DNA from 4 places in the Bradyrhizobium sp. GW821-FHT13H05 genome. Region 1 is predicted to be linked to each of the others. Evidence: predicted binding sites of a transcription regulator. Region 1 holds the regulator's gene; each other region holds the start of a gene.

Region 1 (7,175 bases):
GGCATCGGCCGGCTGCAATGCTGGGCTCTCGCGGCCAACGGCGAGGCCGGCGTGACGCGGATGCTGGAGCTGCTGGAGGACGAGGTGCTGCGCTGCCTTGGCCTGCTGGGAGCAACCTCGTTCGCCGAGGTCAACAAATCCTGCCTGCATCCGGCCACCGCAACGAACGCGCCGAGCGTGTTCAGCGCGTTCCCGCTGTTCGACCACGAGCCTTACCGATACTGAAAGGACGCAGGTGACATCACTTTCTCCCGGCAGCGCGGATGCGCTGCTGTTTGATCTCGGGCGCGTGGTGCTCGACATCGATTTCTCCAAGGCGATCGCCTGCTGGGCGGGACACGCTGGTTGCAAGCCCGAAGCGATCGTCACGCGCTATGTGCGCGACAGCGAAGCCTATCGGCTGCATGAGGTCGGCAAGATCAGCGACGAGGATTATTTCCAGTCGCTGCGCAATTCACTCGGGATCGGCATCTCTGATGCTCAATTCCTGGAGGGCTGGAATGCGATCTTCGCCGGCGAGATGCCTGACATCGCGGAGCTGTTGCCGCGTGCGGCGAAGCAGATGCCGATCTATGCCTTCTCCAACACCAACCGGCCGCATGTGGACTATTTCTCGAAGGAGTATGCCGACGTGCTCGGCCATTTCCGCGAGCTCTATCTGTCGTCCAGCATCGGCCTGCGCAAACCGGACGCAGCAGCGTTCGACCATGTCGTGGGCGCGATGGGCGTGCCGGCCAACCGCATCGTTTTCTTCGACGATCTGGCGGAGAACATCGAGGGGGCGCGGGCATGCGGATTGACCGCGGTGCATGTGACCTCGCCCCGCGATGTCGGCAACGCCCTGAAAGCGCTGGGGATTTGACCGTATCGCGCTAATCGCGAGATCAGTTCCGGGAACTCATTCTCCGGAGAATGTGGAACCAAATCATTTTGTGCATTTTTGTACAGAGTTCCGGGAACGGAATGCCCCCTTCCGGACTCTTGAGTCCGTTGGGAATTCTACACCGGATGTATCCACGTGTTGGGCAAAACCTACCTTACCAAGCAGGCCTCCCTGCTGATGAAGTTCGCCAGAACCACCTCGGATTCTGAGCTTTCCGCCAGGCTGATCAGCAAGGCCGCCGATTTGAAATCACAGGCGGATCCGATGCCCGACAAGGATCAGGGTCCTGCTGCGCCTGACGTCAGTCCGAGCCGGCCTGGACGTTGACCGATGCTGGCCGTGGCGCTCGTCATTCTTGTCCTCGCCATCGCCATCCTCTTGCCGGTCTATCTCGCCTTCCGGATCATGCCGCGGCGGAGTTGATGTCCCTCCCTCGCGACAGCGTGGATCACGCAGGATAAATCACGCTGCGTGGCTGTTGCTTTGCCTCCCCGCCCGCGCTCGGCTAGAACTCTCGCCGCCGATTTGCCCGAACGGGCGCAGCTGGAGTTTTCACCCGTGGCCCTGATGCCGGTTTCTGACGCGCTTGCCGCGGTGCTTTCCGGCGCAGAGCCGCTGGCTGAAGAAGCGGTTGCCCTCGACAACGCCTTCCATCGCGTACTCGCGCGCGATGTCGCAGCGCGGCGCACGCAGCCGCCCGAGGCGATGTCGGCGATGGATGGCTACGCGGTGCGGGCGAGCGATGCGGCGAAGATCGACGCGCAACTCACCGTGATCGGCGAGGTCGCCGCGGGCCGGCCGTTTGCGGGCTCGGTCGGCGCCGGCGAAGCGGTGCGGATCTTCACCGGCGGCGTCGTTCCCTCAGGCGCGGATGCGGTCGTGATCCAGGAGGACACGGTCGCCGAGGGCAAGCGCATCACGATCAAGGAAGCGGCCGTAACGGGGCGGCACATCCGCCCCGCGGGCGTCGACTTCTCGGAAGGCGACGTGCTGCTGCGCAAGGGTATCAGGCTCACCGAGCGCGACCTGGCGCTCGCCGCCGGAATGAACCACCCGCTTTTGCCCGTCCGCCGCCGTCCGAAGGTCGCGATCCTCGCCACCGGCGATGAGCTGGTAATGCCGGGCACCACGCCCGGCCCCGGCCAGATCGTCTATTCCAACGGCTATGCCCTGCACGCGCTCGCCCGCAGCGAGGGCGCCGAGACCGTCGATCTCGGCGTCGCTGCCGATACGCTGGAGGCCACCACCGCCGGCATCCGCCAGGCCCGCGAGAGCGGTGCCGACATCCTGATCACGACCGGCGGTGCCTCGGTCGGCGACCACGACCTGGTCCAGCAGGCGCTCCGGGGCGAAGGTATCTCGATGGCGTTCTGGAAGATCGCGATGCGGCCGGGCAAGCCAATGATGAACGGCCGGCTCGGGGCGATGCGCGTGATCGGCCTGCCTGGCAATCCCGTGTCATCCTACGTTTGCGGTTTCCTGTTCATGGTGCCGTTGATTCGCGCGCTGTCGGGCCAGCAGGTGATTCATCACCGCCGTGAACGCGCGGTGCTCGGCCGTGACGTCGGCGCCAACGACCAGCGCGAAGACTATCTGCGCGCGCGCCTCGACATGCGCGATGACGGCACGCTCATCGCCCTTCCGGTCAATCACCAGGATTCCTCGCTGCTTGCGAATCTCGCTGCGGCACAGGCACTTCTCGTGCGCGCGCCATTCGCGCCGAAGGCCGAGGCCGGTACGCCTTGCGAGGTGTTGCGACTGCCGGTCTGAACGCTTCGTTCGCACGCGTTCCGCGAACTTTGTCGCGTTCACGGTAAATTAAGCAGTTGCGGAACATGTATCGAACATATAGTGTCCGTTCATGATTTGTTTCGAGGATGTAGCGGCTTATCGCCGAGTTCAGCGTCTCGGAATCGAACGACATCAACCGGGGGATTTTGGTCGAGATGTTAACGCGCAAACAATACGAGCTCCTGCGGTTCATCAGCGAACGGCTGAAGGAAAGCGGCGTGCCGCCCTCCTTCGACGAGATGAAGGACGCGCTCGACCTGCGCTCGAAATCGGGCATCCATCGCCTGATCACCGCGCTCGAGGAGCGCGGCTTCATCCGGCGCCTGCCCAACCGCGCCCGCGCGATCGAGGTGATCAAGCTGCCTGAGCTTCAGGCTGCCGCCGGCAGCCGCCGCGGCTTCACGCCAAGCGTCATCGAGGGCAATCTTGGCAAGGTGCGTACGACGTCCAGCCCGCCCGCTGACGAGGGCGAGCGTCCCGTCGCGGTGCCCGTCATGGGCCGGATCGCGGCCGGCACGCCGATCGAGGCGTTGCAGACCCGGAGCCACACCATCAGCGTCCCGCCCGACATGCTCGGCTCGGGCGAGCATTACGCGCTCGAAGTGCGCGGCGATTCCATGGTCGAGGCCGGTATCCTCGACGGCGACATGGCGCTGATCCAGCGCAACGAGAGCGCCGACACCGGCGACATCGTGGTGGCGCTGATCGACGACGAGGAGGCGACGCTGAAGCGCTTCCGCCGCCGCGGCGCCTCGATCGCGCTGGAGCCCGCCAACGCCGCCTATGAAGTCCGCATCCTGCCGCCCAACCGGGTGAAGATTCAGGGCAAGCTGATCGGGCTTTACCGGAAGTACTGAACCGTCCGCGCGGCGTCGGTTGACGACCGCGCCTGAGCAATTGGAGCGGACGATTGTCCGCTCCGGCTGGATAGTCTTTCTGGTTTTGCACAGATTATCCGGCCACCTCTCCAGCGCTAGATCCTCGGCACGCCGCACGAAGCACTTCGCTTCGCAAGGCCTCTCAGAAACCGAGGAGACAACCATGCGCAAGATCGTCCTGAGCACAGTCACGATGGCGCTGATCGCAGCATCGGCGTCGCAAGCCTTCGCCGCATCGTCGCACCATGCCCGCAAGGCAACGCCGACGACGACGACCGAGCAATTCCGCAATGCCCGCAACGCCGTTGCGCAGCCTTCGCAACCGGCCTGGCAGTATTCCGGCTGGTCGGCGCCTGCTGGTCGCTGAGGGAGACGCACGCCAAAATGCACGGGAGCGGACTTTGTTCCCAGTGCATCTGAAAAAGATATTGTGATGGCAGCCTGCGGACCCAAGCCGCAGATTTGCCCACAACCAAGCAGACGCTTGCAGGCTTCCACTCTGATAGAGGCCTGCGCCTCCAAACCAGAGGCGCGGGTTGCTATCTTCGAATGAGGAGCACCCGATGTGTGACTACAGCCTGCACGCCGTCGCGACGCGCCCCGCAGAAGTCGGCGAGACGATCGTCACGACAACCTTCCGCGGCACCTCGACGCGCGGCTTCGCCTCCGAAGCCGACATGTCCGTCGCGGTGTGTCTGCTGCCGGGAACGGAGCTCGCTTTCGCCGACAACGTCCGTTACGACAATCGCTGGATCTGGACGCGCACGATCAATTCGCGCGTCGGCAAGTTCGGCAAGATCGATCCGCACATTCCCGATCGTCATCACGACGCGATCGAATTCCCCGACGGCAAATACGTGCTGGTGACCCAGCTCGTCGAAGGTCAGCGCGCAACCGTGCTGCAATTGCCGGTCACCCAGCCGCTCGGCGAGCGCGAGCAGAAGCCTGAGATCATTGCCGACAGCCGGCCGACGATCCGACGCCTGCCGATCGGCTGACGTAGCGCCCCCGGCTACAGGTCGGGACCAGGACTGAAGTCGCCATCGCCGGCCGTGGCCGGCGAGATGGTGTGGTTTGCGCCCCGAGAATCCAACCCGCCAGGATTAGCCCCGCACCTCCCCGGCGCACGAAGTTTGCGCGGCCCTGCCTGAATTTTGAACGTCCGTTCCGCAAGCAAATGGCCGATGCTGCCCCGGCAGGTGTCTTGGCTATTGTCTGGACTATTGTCTTGGGCTTGAGGCGGCGGGCACGTTCGATGAAAACCTTCATTCGCGTCGTTGAACTCTGGGTGCCTGACCGCACGCGCATGCGGCTGGAATTCGGCGGTGGCCTCTATGGCGAAGGGCTGTCCGCGTTCAAGGCCGTGAGCGAGAGCCTGCACTTCGGATATGACGATGGCCTTCCCGGCAAGGCCTGGGCCTCTGGCCATCCCGTGATCCTCACCAAATTCGCCAACTCCTATTTCAAGCGGACCGACCAGGCGCTTGCGGCCGGCCTCACCTGCGGCGTCGCGGTGCCGGTCTTTTCAGGTGAATTCCTGCAAGCCGTGATGGTGCTGTTCTGCGGCGACGACGAGGCGCATGTCGGCGCGATCGAGCTCTGGCACAACGATCCCGATACCTCCCACGAGATGGGGCTCGTCGACGGCTACTATGGCACCGCCGACATGTTCGAGTTCAACTCCCGCCACACCAAATTTCCCCGCGGCTTCGGCCTGCCCGGCCGCACCTGGAAGGCGGGCCTGCCGCTGATCATCAGGGATCTGCACAACGCCAAGAGTTTCCTGCGCTGGGAAGAGGCCGCCGAGGTCGGAATCAATCTCGGCGTCGGCATTCCCTACCAGACCGGCACCGAGCGGACCTGGGTGCTGACCTTCCTCTCGGCGCAGGCAACGCCCATCGCGCGGCGCTTCGAGATCTGGGTCCCGAACGAGACCCGTTCAGCACTGGTCTATCGCGCCGGTGATTGCAGCGCGCAGACGGACCTCGCCGCGCTCTACGCGAACAAGACGGTCGCCAAGGGCAACGGCAGTATCGGCGGCGCCTGGGCCACCGGCATGCCCGCGCTCAATGACGATCTCGCGCATGACGCTTCGGTCGCCGGCGCCGAAGCCGTCGCAGCCGGACTGAGCCAGATGATGGCGCTTCCGGTCATCGCGAGCGCGAAGCTGGAGGCGATCCTGGTCTGGTACCTGTAGGTAACTGCAGCATTATTCACTCGGTTCTCGCCCTGCAGCTCTCACCCGACTGGTCCCGACCGTGGTGTTGTGGCTTGCCATCGACGGCTAAATCGCATTCTCGCCGCCGCTTCGTCCAACCATCCTGAGCGGCACATCATTTGATGATTTATTGATGCCCTGATGATTGACATTATCGGGCTAGCCATTAAATTCAACGTCACTGGATCGGAATGGTTCCGACCCGTTGAGGCCTCCAACAGAGGTCAGCACTGAAAGGAGAGACCAAATGAACATCGCCATCTGGTTCGCGAACACCAAGGCCGCCGCCGCCATCCTGCACGGCTGCCACGTCGGCAAGGTCGCCGCGGCCCCTCTTTGCTGAGGGTCGAACTACTCTCCTGTGAAGAGTGTCTTGCTCTTCCAACGTGACGAACGATCGGTTGAACCCTGAGCGCGTCAGTTTCAGGCTTCACGGGAGAACTCTGAGCACGACACGCTGACTCTGACGACTCGCTGCCCCCGAAGGAGGGTAGGCGATGCGTCGGCAAGTGAAAGTTGGTCAAGAATTTGACCTGTCGGTTTCTGGTGTCACCCCGGCGCCTGACGCCGAGAACCCGGCTGAGAAGAAGACCCGACGTGCCCGCTCTCTCGCGGTCGGCCGGGAGTTCGAAGCTACTGTCGAATTCTACGAGATGCGGACTCGTGTCCATCTGACATGGGCATCGCTCAGCATCATCGGTGCTCTCCTCCTCGGAGCGGGAGCATACGGAATGTACAATCACGACTTCAGCGGCCTTAAGAGCGTCTGGAACGCCGCAGGACCGGTCGTCGGCGGTATTTTCAGCTTCTACTTCTTCAAGCGCACGGGAAGTCGACGGGCTGATAGATGAGTGTTGTTGTGAACAGCGAAAAAGAGACACGCAGAGTTCAGATGGAGCTTAGTCCTGGCTCATTTGAACGTCTTAAGAAGCTTAAGGATCTAGTCGAGGCTCCTTCCTACACTGAGGTCATGAAGGACGCATTGCGCCTCTATGAGTTCTTCGTAGAGAAAGACAGTGAAGGGGCAAGCTTTCTAGTTCGTTCGAAAGAAGGCGAAGTGGCAGAGATCAAGATTTTTACTTAGCGGGGTTTAGCCTTCGCAGATATTTTCTGCTTTTGACAATCGACGCGACATATCTGTGAGCAAGATCGAGCTCCAGCGCGGTTGTCCTGGGATTTACTACAAATTAGCCGACGAATAGTGAGAGGCATCGGCGGCGCCTGGGCCACCCGGCATGCCCGCGCTCAACGACGATCTCCTGCATGACGGCTCGATCGCCGCGGCAGAGGCCCGCGCCGCCGGGCTGAGCCAGATGGTGGCCCTGCCGGTGATCGGAAGCGCCGGGCTCGACGCCGTGCTGGCCTGGTACCTGTAGCCGATCAGCTTAATCCTCGGCCTGCAAAT
Region 2 (7,175 bases), on a different contig from region 1:
GCAAGACCCGCGAGCTCGAGCGGCTGAACCAGGATCTCGAAGACCGCGTGCGTGCGCGCACCGCCGAGCTGGAGAATTCCACCGCAAAGCTGCGGGAGAGCGAAGAGCGGCGCACCATGGCGATTGCCGCCGGCAAGATGGGCTCCTGGGACTGGGACTGGATCACCGGCGACTGGATGTGGGACGAGGGGCAGTATCGCATTTTTGGCGTGAGCCCGGAGAGCTTTGAGGTCAACCCGGCCAACGTCCAGGCATTGCTGCATCCCGACGACGTCGATCAGCTGCGCAAGGCCATCGCCGAATTCAACAAGGGCACGCGCGCCTATGAGACGGAGTTCCGCATTGTGCGGCCCGACGGCGATGTGCGCTGGTGTGTCGGCACGGCCGCCGCTACGGCCGACAGTAGCGGCCGTGTGGTGCGTGTCAGCGGCGTCACCGTGGACATCACCGAACGCAAGCGGGCCGAGGAACGCCAGAATCTGCTGGCGCGGGAAGTCGATCATCGCGCCAAGAACGCGCTGGCGCTGGCGCAGTCGATCGTGCGCCTCACCCGCGCCGACGAGGTCAAGGCCTATGTCAATGCCGTCGAAGGGCGCATCAACGCTCTGGCGCGCGTGCACACAATCCTGTCGCTGTCGAGCTGGCAGGGCGCCGAACTCTCGAAGCTGATCGACGAGGAGCTCGCGCCCTACTCGCTCGGCGGCCAGATCAAGCTCGCAGGCCCTGAGGTTCAGTTGCTGCCGGCCACCGCCCAGACGTTGGCGCTCGCGCTGCACGAGCTTTTCACCAACTCGGCCAAATACGGCGCTCTCTCGACGCGGTCTGGCCGGCTGATGATCGGCTGGCAGGTCGCGGAGGACCACCTCTCGCTGAGCTGGGAGGAATCTGGCGGTCCGCTGGTGAGGACGCCGAAGTCTCGCGGCTTCGGCACGCGGAGCCTGCTTGCGAGCGTCGAGTCCCAGCTTGGCGGACAGGCGCAATTCGATTGGCGCGCCGAGGGCCTGTTGTGCCGTCTGGAGGTGCCGCTCATCCGCAAGACCGCGGCGACGACGGCCGCACCGGGTAAATTCGACGCCGCCAGCGCCGCCGAGTTGCAGCGCGCATCCGGTTAGCCGGACGCCGCCGTCTTGATCGGCTGCGCCGATCGCGGTTCGCGCGCGATGCGTCCTTCGAGCCAGGCTTCCGTTCGGGCGAGATCACCCAACGCCTTCGCATAGCGACGTGCCGCACTTCGTTCCGCACCGCGCGGCAGCTTGCGCGCCTTGCGCAGCATATCGGCCGCTGCGTTTCGATAGGCCAGCGAGCGATAGAGAAAGACAACCTTACCCATATCGAATGTTCCCGTGTTGATGCCGTTTATCCTCGCAAGCCAGGCATGAACGCTGGATGAAGCCGCGGATGACAATTCCTTCATGGGGATGGAACCCCATGATCAGCGCGCGCGTTTGAATGCGGAGTCGAGGGCCGGTTCCATGCGCGCGAAAAAGTCGCCCAAGAAGTCGCCGAGCCTGATCTCTCCCACCGGAATCATCAAGCTCGTGACGCATACGATGATGGGGGCAGCTCTCGGGCTCGGATTCGGTCTCGCGCTCAGCCTGGCTAATCCGTCGGTCGCCAATCTGCTCAATCACGGCGGAAACCAAGCCGTTCTCGTCTTCGTCCTCACATTGGTGACGACTTTCGCGATCGGCGCAACACTCACCGGCATCGTGTTCATCCTTGCCGAGGACAAGGAATTTTGAAGCGCGCGTGAAGCCTAAGCGCATGCTTTGTTGGGAACTCCCGCGATGACCAGCAGTTGGCTGCCTGCGTCAATTTAACTCAGGGAGTTCCCGCGCATGAAGACGACCAAGCTCGCTCTCGCCATGATGTTGGCAACCGGCCTCGCCGCCGCACCGTTCGCCGCGCAGGCCAAGTCGCACAAGGCGAAACATGAATCCACGACACCTTCCTCGCAGACGACGGGCGCCAATACCAAATCGAAGAGCCCCGATGCTTCCGGTCAAGGCGGCTCCGGCCCCGGCTCGGACCAGGGCGGCACCATGACCAAGGGCACGAGCACCGCCAAATAGGGCGCACAGCCGTTCATCGAAGGCCCCGTTACCGCGGGGCCTTCTTGCTTTGGTGGTCAGATACAATCCTTCCAGCGCCACATCGTCCGCGACGCTTTCTGGCCGCGCCGGACGTCGACGGTGCTAAGGCCGCGCCCCCGCGGAGTTCGCCTTCACGAGCTGGTCGAGTTGCGCCCGCTTGCGTCCAATCAGGAGCTGGGCTGCGGCGTCATCGAGACCCTCGCACTGCAATTGCCTGATGGCTGAGCCCAGTTCGAGAATCTCGGCGCGCAGTCTCAGGATCCGGTACGTGTCCGGGTCTTCCTCCACTGCGCGCTCCCAAAAGTCTCAGCGGCGCACGATGGCGCGCACGGGATCACTGGCCTTCTTCAGCGGACGAAAACGGACACGATGACGGACATCCGGCAAGACATCGCCGCCGCCAGCCGCCTTCCATTCGCCGATCAGCAGGTTGATTTTCCGGCGCAGATCCATCTGCGCCAGGGCCTTTTCTGTGCAGTCGCGATCACGGTCGACGAGGTCGCGGACGGACGCCTCGACACTGGCCATCTCCAGCCTCAAGGCACTGATTTTACGTCGAATTTCATTAATTCTGTTGTCCATGACTTGTTAGAACAAAATAAGAACATATAGTCAAGTCACGATTTCAGAAAGGAGAGGTGAGATGCAGGTTCAAGGCAAATACGACGCCCGGGTTCTCCTCGCGGAGCAGATGACGAGAGCGCAAGGCCTGAAGTTGAAGCGGCTGAGCGAGGAGGCCTATCAGCCCGCGCAATACGATCGGGATCTGTCCTTCACCGAGGCCGCGCACCGCATCCAGGTGCTCGAGGCGGAGATCGAACTGGCGGACTCCTTCTAGCGGAGCACAGCCGGCGCATTTGGAACGTTGCGCAACCGATCCGGTTCTCTCACCTAGCCAAGGGAGAGAGGTGATGGCACGCAAGGCAACAAAGCGCCGCTACTCGCCCAGCGCCGGCAGCGATGTCGCGCGCGAGATGCGACGCTACAAGAAGGGCACCGCCAGAAGCGGCCCCGCCGGTCGTGGCGGGCGCGTGAAGAACCGAAAGCAGGCAATCGCGATCGCCCTGTCGGAAGCGCGCGCGAAAGGCAAGAAGGCGCCGAAGAAGGCCTCGAAGCGAAAGACTTCCAAGAAAAAGACTTCCAAGAAGAAGACAGCCAAAAAGACAAAGAAAAAACTCGAAGCGGAAATCCAAGCGCTGACGCGGCCTGCCGTCAGATCATGCTGCCCGGCATGAAGCAGCGGATCGCAATCCCGAACGCGGTCTTCACCGGCCAGACCATGGTGCGCCCCGCCCGGTTCGGCTCAGTGATGACGGCTTCATCGGGGACATCAACCCATTGCCCCTCGAGACGCACGCGGTAGTGCCCGTCATGTGATTCCCAATCGGGATCCGAAACGGCAAATCCGTCGGCGTCCGAGCAACACGGACCGAGATGGCTACGCAGGCTGTCGAACCAGGGCTTTAGGGGTGAGTTGGCGTAGCGGCCATCGTCGCGCCCGAGGGCGCTTCCAGTCGTCAGCACGATTGGCGCCGCCAGCAGCGCATATCTCAGCGAGAGCTTCAATCGATCCATGTCGGCACCGATCAAATGCGAACCTCCGGTTCCACAAGACGGCCGGACGTTCGAAGTTCCACTGCTGCAACTTGCTCCAGCGTCGTCATTGACGCCAAAGCCCAACACGCGATTCCAAAAGTGTGACGGGCGAACGCGGCTTTTTCGGACGAACCCGTCATCATTGCTGCCGTTAACGAGAATGTTATCGGCGGCCTGTGGGTATCTCGGATGCGAATGAGAAAAGGCGGCCCCGGGGCCGCCTTTTTGGATTTGCGCTGGAAGAGTTCGACCTATGCGAGCGGCACCGCGACGAACCGGGTCGCCTCCGCGCCTTTCACCTGCAACAGCACGCTGTTCTTGCCGGACGATTTGGCCTGCGCCAGCTCGGAGCGGACGTCGCCGACATTGGCGACCGCCTTGCCGCCAACATTGAGGATGACGTCGCCAGTCTGGATGCCGCGCTGCGCGGCAGGTCCCTGCGGGTCGACCTCAGTCACGACGACGCCCTTCTGGCCGGCGCCCTGCACGTCGGCAGCCGGCGCCAGGCTGAGCCCGAGGCGCGGCGTGCCGTTGCCCGGCTGCGCCTTGCCCTCGTCGGCTCTCGCCTGCCGCTCGTTCGGCAACTCGCCGAGCGCGAGCGTCACCGTCTTGCTGTCGCCCTTGTGGACGACGTCGAGCTTCACGGACGTGCCCGGCGCCAGCGTGGCGATGGTGCGGGCGAGATCGCGGGAGTCCTTGATTGCGGTGCCATTGACGGCCGTGATGACGTCGCCCGCCTCGATGCCGGCCTTCGCCGCCGGGCTGCCCTCCTGAGGATTGTCGACGATCGCGCCGCGTGCCGCCTTCAGGCCGAGGCTGTCCGCGATCTCGGCCGTCACCGGCTGCACCTGAACGCCGAGCCAGCCGCGGGTCACTGCACCCCTGTCCCTCAACTGCGCGACGACGAGCTTCGCCGTCGTGGACGGGATGTCGAAACCGATGCCGACCGAGCCGCCGGAGGGCGAGAAGATCGCGGTGTTCACGCCGATCACGTTGCCGTTCATGTCGAAGGCCGGGCCACCGGAATTGCCCTTGTTGATGGGCGCGTCGATCTGGATGAAGTCGTCATAGGGTCCGTTGCCGATATCGCGGCCGTTGGCCGAGACGATGCCGGCGGTCACGGTGCCGCCGAGGCCGAAGGGATTGCCGACCGCAACGACCCAATCGCCGATCCGCGGTTTCTGGTCGGAGAACTTCACGAACGGAAAGTCCTTCTTGCCATCGACCTTGATCAGCGCGAGGTCGGTCTTCGGATCGGTGCCGACGACCTTTGCGGTGTAGGTCGTGCCGTCATCCATAGTCACCTGCACGGACTCGGCGTGGTCGACGACGTGGTTGTTGGTCACAGCATAGCCGTCGGCCGAAATGAAGAAGCCGGAGCCCTCACCGGTGATGACCTGGTGACGCTGGCGCGGCATGCCGTTCATGCCCGGGCCGCGAAAGCCGAACTGCCGCGAGAACTGGTCGAACGGCGAATCCTCGTCCGAGTCCATCCGGTTCTGCTGAAGCATGGCGCTCTTGTCGTTGTCCTGGTCGATCCTGACCCGCACCGAGATGACGGCGGGTTTGACCTTGGCAACGAGATCGCCGAAGCCCGGCGGCGTGGCGGCACTTTCCGCGGCGTGGGCCGGCGCGATGAAGGAGGTCACATTGAGCGGCGAAGAGCCGGGAGAAGCAGCCAGCACGGCCACGCCAAGCGCGGCCACAGTGCTGAGCAGCGCGAGCCGGCGCGGCCGCAGGATCTTGCGGGACGTGGTGGTGTCGGAATTGACGCGATCGTTCATGTCGAAATGTCCATGTTGGGTAAGTCGCCTTGCATCCAACATGGCCTTCGTCACCTTACGGCGTCCCGTCCACGCGATTAAATCTTGGCAAAGGTGCCCGTCGCACGGCCCAAAATAGGCGCTGCACATTTGATGCAGCTCAACGCAGGCCTTGCGCGCAGTGAAAAACTGCGGTCACCGGATGATGTCCAGCGGAGGCGCGCCATGTACAAAGACATTCTCGTCCACATTCCGACCGAGCGCCCGATGCGTCCCGTGATCGACGGCTCGATCTCGCTCGCGGCGCATCTCAACGCCCATCTCGACGCGGTCGCGGTCGGTTACGCCGCAACCAGCGCGGCCTACATCATGGAGGGCGGAGCCGCCGTGGCGGCCGTGTTCGAACTTGAACGCGAGCGCGCAGCGGAGCGGGCCGAGGCTGCGCTGGCGGTCTTCAAGAGCGAGGCGGCAAGCGCCGGCATCTCCTACGACTGCCATCCCCTCGGCGCGATCCCGGTGGACGCCGCCGGCGCGCTTGGCGAGATGGCGCGGCTGCACGACCTCAGCATCGTGCTCCAGCCCGATCCGGCGCTGGATTCATTCGACAACGACGTGCCCGGCGAGATCCTGTTCCAGGCGGGCGGCCCGGTGCTGTTCCTGCCCTACACCTTCCACGGCGCCTTCAGGGCGAAGCGGATCGGCATCTGCTGGGACGGCAGCCGGCTCGCCGCCCGCGCGATGCGCGACGCAGCTCCCTTCCTGGCGCGCGCCGAGGAGATCGTGATCATCACGATCAACGAAGCCGACACGGCGCCCGGCGAAGTCTCGGCGGCCAACCTGGCGAAACATCTCGCCCGCCGCGGGCTTTCGACCCGCACCGTCGGCCTGTCCGCCGCGCGCTCCGACATCCAGCCAACCATCCTGTCACTGGCGGCGGACGAGAACCTCGACTTGCTGGTGATGGGCGGCTACGGCCATTCGCGATTGCAGGAGCGCTTTCTCGGCGGCGTCACCCGCGCCATGTTGAAGGCCATGACGGTGCCGACACTGATGTCGCATTAGCGAAGCAGGCCTGCCGCTCTCATGCCGCTGCCGGGGTCTCCTCCCACGGGGTGACCGAAATAGCGTCCTCGGCGCGTTGCGCATTGCACGCGTCGAAATGCGCCTTCAGCGCGATTTCGGCGAGATGTTCGAAATGCTCGGCCTGGCCGAGGAGTTCCCAGTTCTGGAGCGGCCGGTAGGCCGCCTGCTGACGACAGAGGGACGCCAGCGCCCGGTAGCGACGTACGTTCTCCATGAGACCCTCCCTCGCATTCACAGAGCTTATTGCCCTGATTTGCGTCAGGCCGATGGCGGTTATGCAAAACATTTGCTGCCTGCACAACGGGCCCGACCTGGATTAATTATCGGGAACGGGCTGCAAGAAATGTAGTTCCAAACGTCGGCTTGGAACTCCAGGCCTGACGCGTCAGGCGTAGAGGCGGCGCTCCACGGTTACGCCGACCAGGTCGAGATACCGCTCGATCAGATCGGGCCGGCCGACGAGATAGCCCTGCATCTCCTCGCAGGCTTCGCGTTCCAGGAAGGCACGCTGCGCCTCGGTCTCCACCCCTTCGGCGACGACCGGGATGTTGAGGGCGTGCGCGAGGCTCAGCACCGCACGGACGATCTCGGCCGATTGCGGCGACGCTTCGAGATCGGAGATGAAGCTGCGATCGATCTT
Region 3 (7,175 bases), on a different contig from region 1:
CCGCAGGCGCGCATCATGTTCGTCGGCGAAGCTCCGGGCCGCGACGAGGACATTGAAGGGCTGCCCTTCGTCGGGCGGAGCGGCAAGCTGCTCGACCTCATGATCGGGGCGATCGGGCTCAACCGCACCACGGCCTATATCGCCAATGTGATTCCGTGGCGACCGCCCGGCAACCGCACGCCGACGCCGCAGGAGACGCAAATCTGCCTGCCCTTCATCCAGCGCCAGATCGAGCTGGTGAACCCGGACGTTCTGGTGACGCTCGGCAATCCCTCGACGCAGACGCTGCTCTCGACACGCGAAGGCATCATGCGCACCCGCGGCCGCTGGTTCGACTACGAGACGGGCCAACGCACCATCCGCGCACTGGCGACGTTCCATCCGGCGTATCTGCTGCGCTCACCGTCCTACAAGCGACTGGCCTGGCAGGATCTGCGGGCGATCGCGAAGGTGCTGGCGGGCGCGTAAGGGACGGCACGCTCCCTCTCCGTCATTGCGAGGAGCGAAGCGACGAAGCAATCCAGGCTATTTCCGTGGAGGGATTCTGGATTGCTTCGCTGCGCTCGCAATGACGACGGAAAGAGCGCGCGAGCCGACTACGTCCCCTTCGGCCGCACGATGGCCCAGCCGATGCGCAGCAACTGCTGGCGGCCGGTCACCAGCCATTCGAAGGCGCGCGGGACTTCCGGCACGATGCCGGGAAAGCGCGCGAGGATTTCCGGCGGCGGGGTGCCGGCGGTGTCGGACGCGCGCCAGACCACGACGCCGCCGGTCTCGCTGAATTTGGTCTGATTGATCCACGGTGTGCGCGCGGGCTGGCCATCGATGAACAGATGCGGCCGGCCGGAATGCAGTGCGATCAGGCTCGCGAGCTGGCTCTCGCCAGCGACCGCGCGCAGGCGATGGTTGGTACGGCGGGCGAAGCTCTCGTCGAAGAAATCCGAGATCGCGCGCGCCGGCATCGAGGTCGCGATCTCATTGGCGCCGGTCCAGGGCAGGAACAGCACGGCGAGCACGACGCCAGCGGCGGGCGCCACGACGGCAGCGGCCCACACCATCCGCAGCATCCGCGCGCGGCGCATCGCAATGAGGTCGCCGGCCGCCACGACCACGGCAAGGCCGGACACGACCAGCACGACGCCGGCGCCGCCGACGACGGATTCGAGCCCGAACAGCCCGGAGATCAAGACCGCGCCGAGCGCGGGCGCCAGCGCGAAGAAATAGACGAAGTTGCGCGCGAGCGGCTCGACCGGCGGACGGTAGATGATCGGCGCTTCCTCGCCCTTGGCCACGAACAGCCCGGTGTTGAGGAAGGTCAGCGCCGGGATCGCCGCCGCCCCGAGCACCAGCCCGCCGAGCAGCCAGGCCGCGTGGATCGCGCGGGCGTTCAGCTCGGCGACCTCGGGCAAGGTTGGCAAGACCAGCGTCTCGGCCCGCATCAGCCAGACCGCATAGGGCAGCGCCAGCACGGCGACGACGATCAGTGCGAACAGCGGATCGAGCGCGCGCAGCGTCCTTCGGCCGCCTGCGGTCGCGAGCGCGAACACGACGATCAGCAAGAGCAGGAAGATCGCCGCGGGCGTCGTGAGCAGCAGCAAGCCCGCCTCGATCGACCAGGCGAACCAGGCATTGCCGCGGCGCTGGCCGATGATCTGCCAGGAATGCAGCAGCAGCAGCGCCCAGAGCGGCCGCGCCAGCACCAGCGGGCCGAAATCGAGCGCGGGTGACGAGAAGGCCAGCACTGTCATGGTCAAGAGCACGGCGAGCACCGCCTGCTGCGAGCCGACCACGGCGCGGGAGAGATGGTAGAGCGTGATGAAGGTCGCGATCTCGCAGAGCTCGGCCAACACATAGACGCCAAACACATGGCCGCCGGCGGCGCGGTAGGCGATGTCGGCAAGCCAGATCGGCAAGGGTGGGCCCAGATCAGTACCGACCTGGTATTCCCTGCCGAACGCCAGCAGGGTCGCGAGGGTGCCGGGCGGGCTGCGGTAAAACACCAGCGCCACGAACAGCCACATCAAAGCCTGGAGCAGCACGGCGATCCACACGATCAGCCGCGGCCGGGCGCGAATGAGCTCGATGACCAGGGAGGTAAACCGCATGCAACGCCTGAAAGATGCAGCCAACCCGTCCAGCCGGCCCTATTCGCTCACAGCTATTTTGATAAAGGGCGCTGCGCGTCGTGGCAACGGCCGTCTGCCCTAGAGATTCGCGGACGCATCGATTTCGACGGCCGCTTCCATCTGCACCTCGACCTCGGCCACCGCAAACAGGTCCTGCACCGGCTCGACCGTCCAGGGCATGTGCTTGGCGCGCGCCGCCGCGACGGGGGCGAAGAAGCTGCGGTGGTGGATGGTGGGGCCGAGGCGGTTCAGCGCGTCGAGATGCTCGGGGACGCCGTAGCCCTTGTGCTGCTCGAAGCCGTAGCCCGGACAGTCCTGCGCCAGGGCGCACATCAGCCGGTCGCGCGTCACCTTGGCGACGATCGAGGCCGCCGCGATCGACAGCACGATGCCGTCGCCGCCGATCACGGCCTCGCAGTCGCAATTCGTGTCGAGCCGGTCGCGGCCGTCGACGAAGACGTGCCTGGGCTGCTCGGGCAGCGCCACCACGGCGCGCTTCAGCGCCCACAGCGACGCCCGCAGGATGTTGTCGCGGTCGATCCGGGCGGGCGAAGCCACGGCGACCGAGACCTGCGCGGTGGCGCAGATCTTGTCGAACAGCCGTTCACGCTCCTCGGCGGTCAGGCGCTTGGAATCGTCGATGCCGCGCGGGATGCGGTCCGGATCGAGAATCACCGCGGCCGCCACCACGGGCCCAGCGAGCGGCCCGCGGCCGGCCTCGTCGCAGCCTGCGATCGGCCAGATGCCGCGCTTGATCAGCACGCGCTCACGGCGGAAGCTCGCCTTCGCGGGCGCAGCCTTGTTCGCAGCAGCCTTCTTTGGCGTCTCTTTGACTGGCTTCTTGGCGGATTTATCCCGAATCATGGCCGGGATCGTGCGCAAGCGGCCTCGCCGACGCAACGGGGAACCCCGGACAATTCCCGTTATTCAGGCCGGCCCGCCCTACTCCGCCAGATGCACCCGCCGGTCCTCGCCGACGTCGATGCCGGGGGCGACCACGACCTCCCAGGGATGGCCGTCGGGATCGGCGAAATAGCCGGAATAGCCGCCATAGTCGGTCTCGTGCGCGGCCTTCAGCAGCTCCGCGCCCTTGCCAAGGGCGAAAGCCAGCACCGCATCGACCTCCTCGCGGGTGGCGCAGTTCCAGGCCAGCGTGATGCCGCGGAAGGTCGCCGGCCTCGGCTGATCCGGCAAGACCGCATCCGCCGCGAGCTGATCCCAGTGAAACAGGGCAAGCACCGGGCCGCCGGTATCGTAGAACGCGACCGCCTCGCCGGTCGCCTTCAACCGGCGCGAAAAGCCGAGCGCGTCATAGAAAGCGATGCTGGCGCGGATGTCACTCACGCCGAGCGTGATGACGGTGAGCCGCGGCACCGGAGCTGTAAGTTCCTTGCTCAATGACACACCTCGTCCACGTCCCCGATCAGAACAGGCTCAGTTGATCGCCGTTCCGCTTCGGCCGCGCAAAGTGATCCGTCGTCAGTTTCGCGCGCCGCTTGTTAAGCCCGAGCCTGTCGCAGGCGATCTCGAAGCGGCGGCCGATGGTCCAGGCCATCGGGCCGGTGCCCTTCATCCGCTCGCCCCATTTTGCGTCGTAGTCGCGGCCGCCGCGCATGTCGCGGATCAGGGTGAAGACGTGGCGATAGCGGTCCGGATAATTCGCCATCAGCCATTCGCGGAAGAGATCGCGCACCTCGAGCGGCAGCCGCAGCAGCACGTAGGAGGCTTCCTTGACGCCGGCATGGGCGGCGGCATCGAGAATCCGTTCGATCTCGGAATCGTTCAGCGCGGGGATCACGGGCGCGACCATCACGGTGGTCGGAATGCCGGCCTCCGAGAGCTGCTTGAGCGCCTCCAGCCGCTTCGGCGGCGTCGAGGCGCGCGGCTCCATGGTGCGCGCCAGTTTCGGATCGAGCGAGGTGACCGAGATCGCGACCTTGGCAAGGTTGCGCTTGGCCATCCGCGCGAGAATATCGATGTCGCGCACGACCAGCGCCGATTTGGTGACGATGCCGACGGGATGGCCCGTCCGCTCCAGCACCTCCAGAATGCCGCGCATGATTTTGCGTTCGCGCTCGATCGGCTGATAGGGATCGGTGTTGGTGCCGATCGCGATCATCCGCGGCTCGTAGCCTGGCGCCGCGAGCTCCTTCTCGAGCAGCGAAGGCGCCTCGGGCTTCACGAACAGTTTTGACTCGAAGTCGAGCCCCGGCGACAGGCCGAGATAGGCGTGGGTCGGCCGCGCGAAGCAGTAGACACAGCCGTGCTCACAGCCGCGATAGGGATTGATCGAGCGGTCGAAGCCGATGTCGGGGGAATCGTTGCGTGTGATCACCTTGCGGGAGGTGTCGACCGCCACCGTGGTCTTGAACGGCGGCAGCTCTTCCAGGCTCTGCCAGCCGTCGTCGAAAGCAACGCGCGCCTCGGCCTCGAAGCGGCCGCTGGCGTTGGATTGCGCGCCCCGCCCTCGCCTGCGCTGGCGGTCGATGGCGACCGCCAGCTCAGGGAAGTCAGAAGGCGCACCCGCCGGCTCGGAGGGCGCCGTGACCGGCGGGTGCTTGAGAGCATGAGAGGATGCTGGACTCATGAAGCCAAGATAGCACGCCGATAGAACAAATCAAGAACACAAACAAAAAACGTGAAAACAACCCCATGCACAGTAGAGCTGCCCAAACTTCGCGCGCCCGCCTTTGACCTCACGCAATACTGGCGTCACTGCGATCCCGTTTGATGCTGCCGACGGATCAATCGTCCCCGCATACAGTTGGTGACGATCTGGGTGAAGGTCAGCAGCAATATGACAAATCAACAACAATCGCGCGCCCTGAGCAGCGAACTCGATCTGCTCGATCGCTACTGGCGCGCCGCCAACTACCTCTCCGTCGGGCAGATCTATCTGCTCGACAACCCGCTGCTGCGCGAGCCGCTGCGGCCCGAGCACGTCAAGCCGCGTTTGCTCGGACATTGGGGCACGACACCAGGGCTGAACTTCATCTATGCCCATCTCAACCGCGTCATCCGCGCGCGCGATCTCAGCGTGCTCTATGTCTGCGGCCCCGGCCATGGCGGCCCGGGCATGGTCGCCAACACCTATCTGGAAGGCAGCTACAGCGAGATCTACCCCGATATCGCGCGCGATACGGATGGATTGCGAAAACTTTTCCGGCAATTCTCCTTCCCCGGCGGCATTCCGAGCCATGCGGCGCCGGAGACACCGGGCTCGATCCACGAGGGCGGCGAGCTCGGCTACGCGCTGGTCCATGCCTACGGCGCGGCGTTCGACAATCCCGATCTGATCGTCGCCTGCGTCGTGGGCGACGGCGAGGCCGAGACCGGCCCGCTCGCGGCGTCCTGGCACTCCAACAAGTTCCTCAGCCCCACCCATGACGGCGCGGTGCTGCCGATCCTGCATCTCAACGGCTACAAGATCGCCAACCCGACCGTGCTCGGCCGGATGCCCGACAGCGAGATCCGCGATCTCTTCCGTGGGCTAGGCCACGAGCCCCTGTTCGTCGAAGGCGACGATCCCAAATTGATGCATCAGGCCATGGCAGACGCGTTCGACGTCGCGTTCGCCAGCATCCGCTCGATCCAGCAGCACGCCCGCGACGGGCGGCAGACCATCGAGCGGCCGCGCTGGCCGATGATCGTGCTGCGTAGCCCGAAGGGCTGGACCGGCCCGAAGGAAGTCGACGGCAAGAAGGTTGAGGGTTTTTGGCGAGCGCATCAGGTTCCCGTTGCGAGCTGTCGCGAAAACCCGGCGCATCTGAAGATTCTCGAAGACTGGATGCGCAGCTACGAGCCGGAAAAACTGTTCGATGCCAGCGGCGCGCTCATTCCGGAACTTCAGGCACTGGCGCCAGAAGGCAGTCGCCGCATGGGCGCCAACCCGCACGCCAATGGGGGTCTCCTGAAGAAGGAGCTGAAGCTGCCGGACTTTCGCAGCTTTGCGTTGGACGTGCCGCAACCCGGTGCCGTCACGGGAGAAGCGACGCGCGAGCTTGGCAAATTCTTGCGCGACGTCATCCGCCTCAATGCGCAAGAGCGCAACTTCCGCATCATGGGTCCGGACGAGACCGCGTCAAACCGGCTCGACGCCGTGTTCGACGAGACCGAGCGGGTCTGGATGGAGCCGATCGAACCCTACGACGTGCACCTTGCGCAGGATGGCCGCGTGATGGAGGTGCTGAGCGAGCATCTCTGCCAGGGCTGGCTTGAGGGCTATCTCCTCACCGGCCGCCACGGCTTCTTCTCCTGTTACGAGGCCTTCATCCACATCGTGGATTCCATGTTCAACCAGCACGCCAAATGGCTGAAGGTGACGCGGCATCTGCCCTGGCGGCGTCCAATCGCCTCGCTCAACTATCTCCTGACCTCGCATGTCTGGCGCCAGGACCATAACGGCTTCAGCCACCAGGATCCCGGTTTCGTCGACTTCGTCGCGAACAAGAAGGCCGACATCGTCCGCATCTACTTCCCGCCTGATGCCAACACGCTGCTGTGGATCGCCGACCACTGCCTGCGGACGTACAACCGCGTCAACGTCATCGTCGCCGGCAAGCAGCCGGCGCCGCAATGGCTGTCGATGCAGGACGCCGCCACACATTGCGATGCCGGCATCGGCATCTGGACATGGGCCGGCACCGAAGGCGCGGGCGGCGAGCCTGATGTTGTGATGGCCTGCGCCGGCGACGTGCCGACATTGGAGACGCTCGCCGCCGTCGATCTCCTGCGCAAAGCGCTGCCGGATCTGAAGATCCGCGTCGTCAACGTTGTCGACCTGATGACGCTGCAACCGCAGGACCAGCACCCGCACGGCCTGTCCGATCGCGACTTCGACAGCCTGTTCACATCGGACAAGCCCGTGATCTTCGCCTATCACGGCTATCCTCATCTGATCCACCGGCTGACCTATAACCGCACCAACCATGCCGGCCTGCACGTCCGCGGCTTCATCGAAGAAGGCACCACGACGACGCCGTTCGACATGGTCGTGCTCAACGAGCTCGACCGCTATCACCTCGCGATCGAGGCGATCGAACGCGTGCC
Region 4 (7,175 bases), on a different contig from region 1:
TCATTTGCCGCCGCGACGGCGGCTGGCTTTGTGGTGCTGGTGATCGGCCTGGTGCTGCTGGCGCTGCTGTAGGGCGGCGCGCGCGGACACCCCGGGTCCAGCCACCGCGCGGGCCGGTCGCGGCTGGCGTCATGGACGCCTTTCAAAAAGTCGAAAACAACCCCATGCACAGTAGGCCGCCAGACAATTGTGGCGGCCGATCAATGAGTTAGTAGAGGTATCTAGATACCCGACGACGGCCTAATGCACCTTGATCGTGTCGAGGGGCAGACGAAGCTCGGCGGCGCGCTCTTCGCGGTCCTTCCTGCGGAACTCGTTTTCCTTCCGCTCGAACTTGATCATCTCCTCATGCGCGGCCTCGAGCAAATGATTGCGCTTGATTGCGTCATGCTGCGTGTTTTCCGTCATGGCCGAGGCTTCCCATTGTTGCGGTCCAAACCCGACAGAACGCCGCAGACCGCGCAAAAGTTCAATGCCGCTTGCGGAATCATGACGGCATCCGGCGCGCCTGTCTTTGATGCGCGTCAGCTTCAGGCGACGATCTGAGAACGTCGTGCCTCACTTTTTGCGGAGGGCAGGGAGCGCGGGCCGCTGTCATGCTATCATTCTGCACCCATCGGAGACGGCCATGGACTATTGGCTGTTTGTCATCATCACGACTGGATCGATCCCGCTCGCCGGGGCGATGGCACGCGAGCGCAACAGGTCGATGAAGGCGTGGCTTTGGGTGGCTGTGGCCGTCGGCCCATTGGCGCCTCTGGCGTTGTTGATCCTTGGTGACGCGAAGATCCCGGCTTCCGCCAACTGAGGCGGCCTCGAGCTGATGCTGTTCAGCGATCCGCGAAAATGATGCAGCCCGGACGAAAGGCGTTGCGTCGCTTTACCTGTATAACAAGGTGCCCAAGCACATGATCAGCATCACGGTGCCGAGCGCAGCCGTGACGAGGGCGCGTTCCGCTTTGCTCGTCAGCTCATCCTCCGGCATGGCAACCCTCTCGACTTCACGAGGGTCAACTTAACAAATGTCAGGTTGTTCCGGCGTCATTTGAGCCGGGGGAGGTAGCTTGAGCCGCCCGACATCCGGGGTGACGCAGCAGCGCGAGAGGCCACCAATCGAACCGGCCTCTCGTCATCTCCGCGCCAACGGCCTAGTGGCAAGGTTTCCCCTTCATCTGGGCGTACCGGCTGTGGCAGCCGTCGTGCAGCTGCCACTTCCGCGTAATTTTGGGACCGGGTTTCAAAGTGCCCGATGTCGTTGCGGCTTGCGATGTCTCCACCTGCGCCGCCATCAAGCCGGCGAAGATGGAGAGTGCCAGAGCGAATTTCAGAACCGACTTCATCACTCCTCCCGAGATTGCCTGAACGAGACGTCATGTAACGCTACAAATGTAAGCGTTACATATTGTAGCATTAAATTCAAGATGGGGAGGCCCCGAATTCAAGTCGGGAAAAATGGGGTCGACGACGGACAGGCCCGCCTCCTGGTGCCGTCCTCATCACGCCCCGGAGGCCGTCATTGCGTCCGGGACCGGACAGACAAAAGTTCAGGTTGGGTTTTGACTGCGCTTGTGTGGCCTTGAAGCCATTCGGCCACCCGAAGGCCCCGGCGCTTGCCTCCAGCCCCTGAGCGCTGGGGCCGATCGCGGCGATCGAAATAAAAACGCCGCCCGCTTAAATGAGCGCGGACGGCGGCATTCCAGCCCCGGGAGGGTGAGAGTAAAATCCCGATAATTGTTGGTCCGTGCGATTGAGCAAAGGTTCACTCGCCCGAATGACGACGCCGGCCGAACGCGCGTGCAACTGGCTGCGTGGTCGGTGTTGCAGACAGTCAGCCGGCCGCCCGGCCTCAGGCGACGTCATCTTCCCAGACGTGCTTGCGGCATTTGCTGCACTGGAAGAGTTGCACGTTTCGGTTCGCGGCCGGATCGAACAGTGTCAGGATCCGCTGCCCGAGCGCCAGGAAGCACGAGGGGCACTTTGGGCCGTTGGCCCGAGACACATCCGCCTTGTCCGTGTCTGTCATCTCAGCCGGCCTCACCGCTCTTGATCAGGCGGGAGCGCAAGGGGCTCTCAGTCACCGATAATCGCCGAGGTCCGGTCGGTGATGTCAGGCTAATAGCATTTATGTCTTGTTCCCGACATAGGAACCGATGGTGTCGAGCCTCGCTCCGGCAACCGAATTGGGACAGTGCCAATCGACACAGCTGAGGCGGCCTTTATTTCGAGGTCTGATCAAAATTGAACATGCAGGGATGGCCGACGCGGTCCATCGTCAGGGTCATGGCCTCGGAAACAGAGATGCTCGCCGATGATGAGCTCGCATCGCTGCTTTTGGTTGGCGGCATGTCTGTCAATGGTCGGGCGCCCCTGATCCCGGCTGCACACATTGCATATCCACACCGCGGGGGCTGAGCAAAACTGCTCACTCCGGCGACTGTAGCCCGGGCGATCTCAGCCACTCGCTCATGTGCGAGCCGGTCTCGGCCTGGCGGGCTTTGCGGAGGAGGTCCTCGCGTCGAGGACCGTGGGGAAGGGTTTTGGCTTGTTCGCGGAGGCGTTTTGCTTCTTCGGCAAGACGCTGTTCAAGGGAAACAGTCTGTTTGAAACGGCGACGCTGCATGACACCATCTCCAGGCTGACGGGTCCTAACCGTTGGGTTTGAGTTATTGCCAGCTTACTACGCAGGGGCGGGGCGTTCTGTTCCGAAGTGAACATTTCAAACCAGGTCGCTGTGAATTTCAAAACCAGGCCGCTGGGGTTGGAGGCAGTCCAGCGCCTGATATTTAGAGGGCAAGCACCTACGGAGGATGAGGCAACAACGGCCGCTCGGCTCGAAATGGATCAACGCATGGAATGGAAGAGGCCGCCCTGAGGCGGCCACGAGGCTGAGCTTGTTCTTATTAGTGGGTAATTGCGCCCTCCAACTCAATCGAGTCGCTCTGGTCTCAGGTAACGCGTGGGATCAACGCGACCTACGTTTGGGTCTCGAAGAAGCACTTGCAGCTTTACCTTCGCGAGTTCGAGTATCGCGCATAACTTGCGGCGCCAGCTTGCTTTGATGTTCGAACTTTTTTGCAGGCGTTCCCCCGGGTGCGGGTTGAGTGATTATCGTCTGCAAGAGCTGGCCGGAATGGTTCTAATTTTTCTGGGCCTTCACAGGATCGATCTCATTTTTCGATTACTCGTGCAGTGACACCCGCGTGAATTGTTCCATCTTGCGGGCGCGAACTGTTCAAGCCTGTACGAGAATCTATGCTCTCCGCTCTCATAGAGAGACCCTGAAATTGAAACGGCGCGCTGGAGTTAAACTGACTGCTTTGAGTGATCTCAACAAAGGTAAAACGTGTAGCGTCAGTTGGATCCCTCCTGCCGCCGAATACATGGCCAACTACGATTCCAGCCTGATAAATCACATCTGGAGAGGGCCTTCCGACTATATTCTCAGTCACCTTTGTGACTGGGCTCTTAGATACAGCGATTGACGCCGCCTCATTCCTCGATATCTCGGAACCTCCGGAATCGTGCATTGTGATTGAGCCGGGTTGGGGATTTGGATAATCGATTTTCGCCTGCTCAATGAAGGTTTCAAGTTCGTTCCTATTCACCATCAGGTAGCCAAGGCCGCTCGCGATCAACTTGCCATCGCGAGCGCTTATAGGTCTCGGCACAGAATCAAGACGCGATCCATCGGGGCGATAGATTGGTACGCCGCGCCCAACTACGACGTTGGCCCAGTAACTGAGAATGTTATCTTCGGTCTTGTCGAAAATGGCTACTTCACCGAGGCTGAACCGACTCAACATTCCTAAGTTCATCCTCGCTAATCGGGAGGCCTCTTCAAGTCCAACCAGATCTGCTGACGCTTCCGTGGTCTTGTTGGGCCGATTTGCTGGAGTTGGACCTCCGGCCGCAATTAGCGAAAGGCCCACAATGCCGATGGCCACTCCGCAAATAAGGATCAGCACTCCAGAGGCCTGCCTGCCGACCATGTTTATCACCGCTGAATACCAATCCTGAGAATAACCGTACCAAATCAGGCAGGCCGTTGCTCCTGCCGAAGAGAGCCAAAATATTACCCCCGCGAGCCATTTGCATTCGGGCCACCTCATAGGTGCGACCCCGGCGGAAATCTGGACGAAGAAGAAAAACAAAAGCGAGAATAGCGCGCCGTCCATGCCTGCCTCCGCCCTCTAGGGCCAGTTGTGGCAGATAAATGTAATCGATTTAGTCCGGTTGCTCGAAGAGCATTATATCTGCCCAAATCCGGGGGACTGGCTCGAAAGAGGCCACTGCGAACTTCCGGCTCCGGCGCCAATTCAGAGGCATCGCAGCGGGGCAGCGCGGGCGCGACAGAGAGGGCTGCGTCAACAAGGCTGCGCGGTACTTGGCGCGCGCTGAGCGGTCTGTACGGTGTCCTAACGAATGAAAAAATGAGAGAGGCCGCCAACTGAGGCGGCCATCAAGCTAAATGAAAATGCGGGTGGGATTCGAACCCACGCATCTCTTGAGCCCATACGGGAAACACAAGAGCGCTCCCATGAACCGCACCCATTCCGTTGCCGCCTCTATCTGTCCCTTCCGAGGTGCGATGCTCGTTCCGGACAGATCTCAACGGCCAGCCCTGCGCTCTGCGCAAGAACCAAGCTCCTCAATTTCCGCTCGCACTGCGGCCGACGAGGTGGCGCTCCCGCTTAGGAGGCTTTCGGCACACTCAAAAGTTTGGTCATGAGCGACCTGCCTTTCTCCTGCTAGCCAAATCTAAGTTGGACACTTCAAAATTCAACTTAGGACACTGGGGCTCAATACCGGACAGCCCCAGATTCACAAAAGAACATATTGCGAACCTGGAACAAATAGGGTACATTGCTTTTATCGCCGGCCCGCCCCGCCAATCGTTTGTCCCCCTAGCGAATCCTCGCCATAAGGAGCACGACCCAATGTCCACCACTGCCCTGCGTATCGTCGAAGGATCTTCCATGGACAAGAGTAAAGCTCTGGCCGCCGCGCTCTCCCAGATCGAGCGCCAGTTCGGCAAGGGCTCGGTGATGAAGCTCGGCAAGAACGACCGTTCGATGGATGTCGAGGCGGTGTCCTCGGGCTCGCTGGGGCTCGACATTGCGCTTGGGATCGGCGGCCTGCCAAAGGGGCGCGTCGTGGAAATCTATGGGCCGGAATCCTCGGGCAAGACCACGCTGGCGCTCCACACGGTGGCGGAAGCGCAGAAGAAGGGCGGCATCTGTGCTTTCATCGACGCCGAGCACGCGCTCGACCCGGTCTATGCGCGCAAGCTGGGCGTCAATATCGACGAGCTCTTGATTTCGCAGCCGGACACCGGCGAGCAGGCGCTGGAAATCTGCGACACGCTGGTGCGCTCGGGTGCGGTGGACGTTCTGGTGGTCGATTCGGTCGCGGCGCTGGTGCCGAAGGCCGAGCTCGAGGGCGAGATGGGCGATGCGCTGCCGGGACTTCAAGCGCGGTTGATGAGCCAGGCGCTGCGCAAGCTGACGGCCTCCATCAACAAGTCCAACACCATGGTGATCTTCATCAACCAGATCCGCATGAAGATCGGTGTGATGTACGGCTCGCCGGAAACCACGACCGGCGGCAACGCGCTGAAATTCTACGCCTCCGTCCGCCTCGACATCCGCCGCATCGGCGCGATCAAGGAGCGCGACGAGGTGGTCGGCAACACCACGCGCGTCAAGGTGGTGAAGAACAAGCTGGCCCCGCCCTTCAAGCAGGTCGAGTTCGACATCATGTACGGTGAGGGCGTCTCCAAGATGGGCGAGATCCTCGATCTCGGCGTCAAGGCCGGCATCGTCGAAAAGTCCGGCGCCTGGTTCTCCTATGACAGCCAGCGTCTCGGCCAGGGCCGCGAGAACTCGAAGGCATTTTTGAAGGCCAACCCCGACATCACCGCCAAGATCGAGACCGCGATCCGCCAGAACTCCGGCCTGATCGCCGAACAGATTCTAGCCGGCACCCCCGAGCGCGATGCCGACGGCGAAGAGCCGGCGGACGAGTAAGCCTTAACGCGAAGAGTTTTTCGCGAGGAGCGGGCGCTGAGGACGTTGAGTTGCCGACGTCTTCGGGGCCCGTTTCGTTTTGCGTTGCAGGCCGCAGGGTGGGCAAAGGCGCGCAAGCGCCGTACCCACCCTATTTCAACACAGACAAAGGTGGTGGGCACGCTTACGCTTCCGCCTTCGCTCTTCGAGCTACGGCGGACGAGCCGCTTTGCCCACCCTGCGAATCCCTTACTCCGCGGCCTCCGCATAATCGCTCACCGGCGGGCAGGAGCACACCAGATTGCGGTCGCCATAGACATTGTCGACGCGCCCCACAGGGCTCCAATATTTGTCGGTGCGTGAGCTGCCTGCGGGGAAGCAGCCCTCGGCGCGGGTGTAGGCGCGATTCCACGCATCATCCGCGATGTCATGCACGGTGTGCGGAGCATGACGCAGCGGCGAGGCCTCGATCTTGAATCGGCCGGCCTCGACCTCGGCGATCTCCTTGCGGATCGCGATCATGGCGTCGCAGAACCGGTCCAGCTCGGCCTTCGATTCCGACTCGGTCGGCTCGATCATCAGCGTGCCCGGCACCGGGAAGCTCATGGTCGGCGCGTGGAAGCCGTAATCGATCAGGCGCTTGGCGATGTCGTCGACGGTGACGCCGCTGGTTGTCTTCAGCGCGCGGGGGTCGACGATGCACTCATGCGCGACGCGGCCCTTCTCGTTCTTGTAGAGCACCGGGAAGTGCGCATCGAGCCTGGCCGCGATGTAGTTGGCGTTGAGGATCGCAATCTCGGTGGCGCGCTTCAGGCCTTCGCCGCCCATCATCAGGATGTAGATGTAGGAGATGGTCAGGATCGAGGCCGAGCCGAACGGTGCGGCCGAGACCGGCCCCACCGGTGCATCGCCCTGCGTCGCCGGATGGCCGGGGAGGAACGGCTTAAGATGCGCCTTAACGCCGATCGGACCCATGCCGGGGCCGCCGCCGCCATGCGGGATGCAGAAGGTCTTGTGCAGATTGAGATGGCTGACATCGGCGCCGTAATCGCCGGGCCGTGAGAGACCGACCTGCGCGTTGAGGTTGGCGCCATCCAGATACACCTGGCCGCCGTGGCCGTGGACGATGTCGCAGATCTCGCGAATGTGCTCCTCGAACACGCCGTGCGT

Evidence for each region. Region 1 encodes LexA, which represses DNA repair genes until DNA is damaged. Its sites were predicted from a motif close to TGTTCNNNNTGTGTTCNG; they were not measured.
Region 2: the regulator LexA is predicted to act here: its motif matches at 2,683-2,700, upstream of AC1RR3_RS07405 (DUF3072 domain-containing protein).
Region 3: the regulator LexA is predicted to act here: its motif matches at 4,735-4,752, upstream of AC1RR3_RS14210 (PA0069 family radical SAM protein).
Region 4: the regulator LexA is predicted to act here: its motif matches at 4,846-4,863, upstream of recA (recombinase RecA).

Annotation. Positions count from the first base shown of each region.
Region 1 covers NZ_JBXAPO010000010.1:64,378-71,552, reverse strand. Annotated here, with positions in the region: gene AC1RR3_RS26610 (alpha-hydroxy acid oxidase) at 1-225, shown strand, start outside; gene AC1RR3_RS26605 (HAD-IA family hydrolase) at 236-862, shown strand; gene AC1RR3_RS26600 (hypothetical protein) at 1,019-1,210, shown strand; gene AC1RR3_RS26595 (molybdopterin molybdotransferase MoeA) at 1,442-2,653, shown strand; gene lexA (transcriptional repressor LexA) at 2,830-3,531, shown strand; gene AC1RR3_RS26585 (hypothetical protein) at 3,716-3,919, shown strand; gene AC1RR3_RS26580 (hypothetical protein) at 4,116-4,550, shown strand; gene AC1RR3_RS26575 (GAF domain-containing protein) at 4,808-5,749, shown strand; gene AC1RR3_RS26570 (hypothetical protein) at 6,268-6,621, shown strand; gene AC1RR3_RS26565 (ribbon-helix-helix protein, CopG family) at 6,618-6,854, shown strand; gene AC1RR3_RS26560 (hypothetical protein) at 7,006-7,146, shown strand; gene AC1RR3_RS26555 (ComEC/Rec2 family competence protein) at 7,156-7,175, opposite strand, start outside.
Region 2 covers NZ_JBXAPO010000002.1:645,722-652,896, forward strand. Annotated here, with positions in the region: gene AC1RR3_RS07375 (HWE histidine kinase domain-containing protein) at 1-1,112, shown strand, start outside; gene AC1RR3_RS07380 (hypothetical protein) at 1,109-1,414, opposite strand; gene AC1RR3_RS07385 (hypothetical protein) at 1,473-1,742, shown strand; gene AC1RR3_RS07390 (hypothetical protein) at 1,839-2,072, shown strand; gene AC1RR3_RS07395 (hypothetical protein) at 2,196-2,381, opposite strand; gene AC1RR3_RS07400 (hypothetical protein) at 2,400-2,621, opposite strand; gene AC1RR3_RS07405 (DUF3072 domain-containing protein) at 2,737-2,931, shown strand; partial or broken gene AC1RR3_RS07410 (DUF6496 domain-containing protein) at 3,005-3,293, shown strand; gene AC1RR3_RS07415 (hypothetical protein) at 3,306-3,668, opposite strand; gene AC1RR3_RS07420 (Do family serine endopeptidase) at 3,941-5,473, opposite strand; gene AC1RR3_RS07425 (universal stress protein) at 5,678-6,514, shown strand; gene AC1RR3_RS07430 (hypothetical protein) at 6,534-6,749, opposite strand; gene AC1RR3_RS07435 (putative bifunctional diguanylate cyclase/phosphodiesterase) at 6,921-7,175, opposite strand, start outside.
Region 3 covers NZ_JBXAPO010000004.1:183,033-190,207, forward strand. Annotated here, with positions in the region: gene AC1RR3_RS14190 (uracil-DNA glycosylase) at 1-468, shown strand, start outside; gene AC1RR3_RS14195 (glycosyltransferase family 39 protein) at 597-2,105, opposite strand; gene rnhB (ribonuclease HII) at 2,205-2,990, opposite strand; gene AC1RR3_RS14205 (VOC family protein) at 3,069-3,524, opposite strand; gene AC1RR3_RS14210 (PA0069 family radical SAM protein) at 3,550-4,713, opposite strand; gene AC1RR3_RS14215 (phosphoketolase family protein) at 4,924-7,175, shown strand, end outside.
Region 4 covers NZ_JBXAPO010000003.1:459,420-466,594, forward strand. Annotated here, with positions in the region: gene AC1RR3_RS11035 (hypothetical protein) at 241-408, opposite strand; gene AC1RR3_RS11040 (hypothetical protein) at 629-808, shown strand; gene AC1RR3_RS11045 (hypothetical protein) at 1,149-1,340, opposite strand; gene AC1RR3_RS11050 (hypothetical protein) at 2,423-2,620, opposite strand; partial or broken gene AC1RR3_RS11055 (transposase) at 2,920-3,105, shown strand; gene AC1RR3_RS11060 (hypothetical protein) at 3,168-4,175, opposite strand; gene recA (recombinase RecA) at 4,938-6,026, shown strand; gene gcvP (aminomethyl-transferring glycine dehydrogenase) at 6,255-7,175, opposite strand, start outside.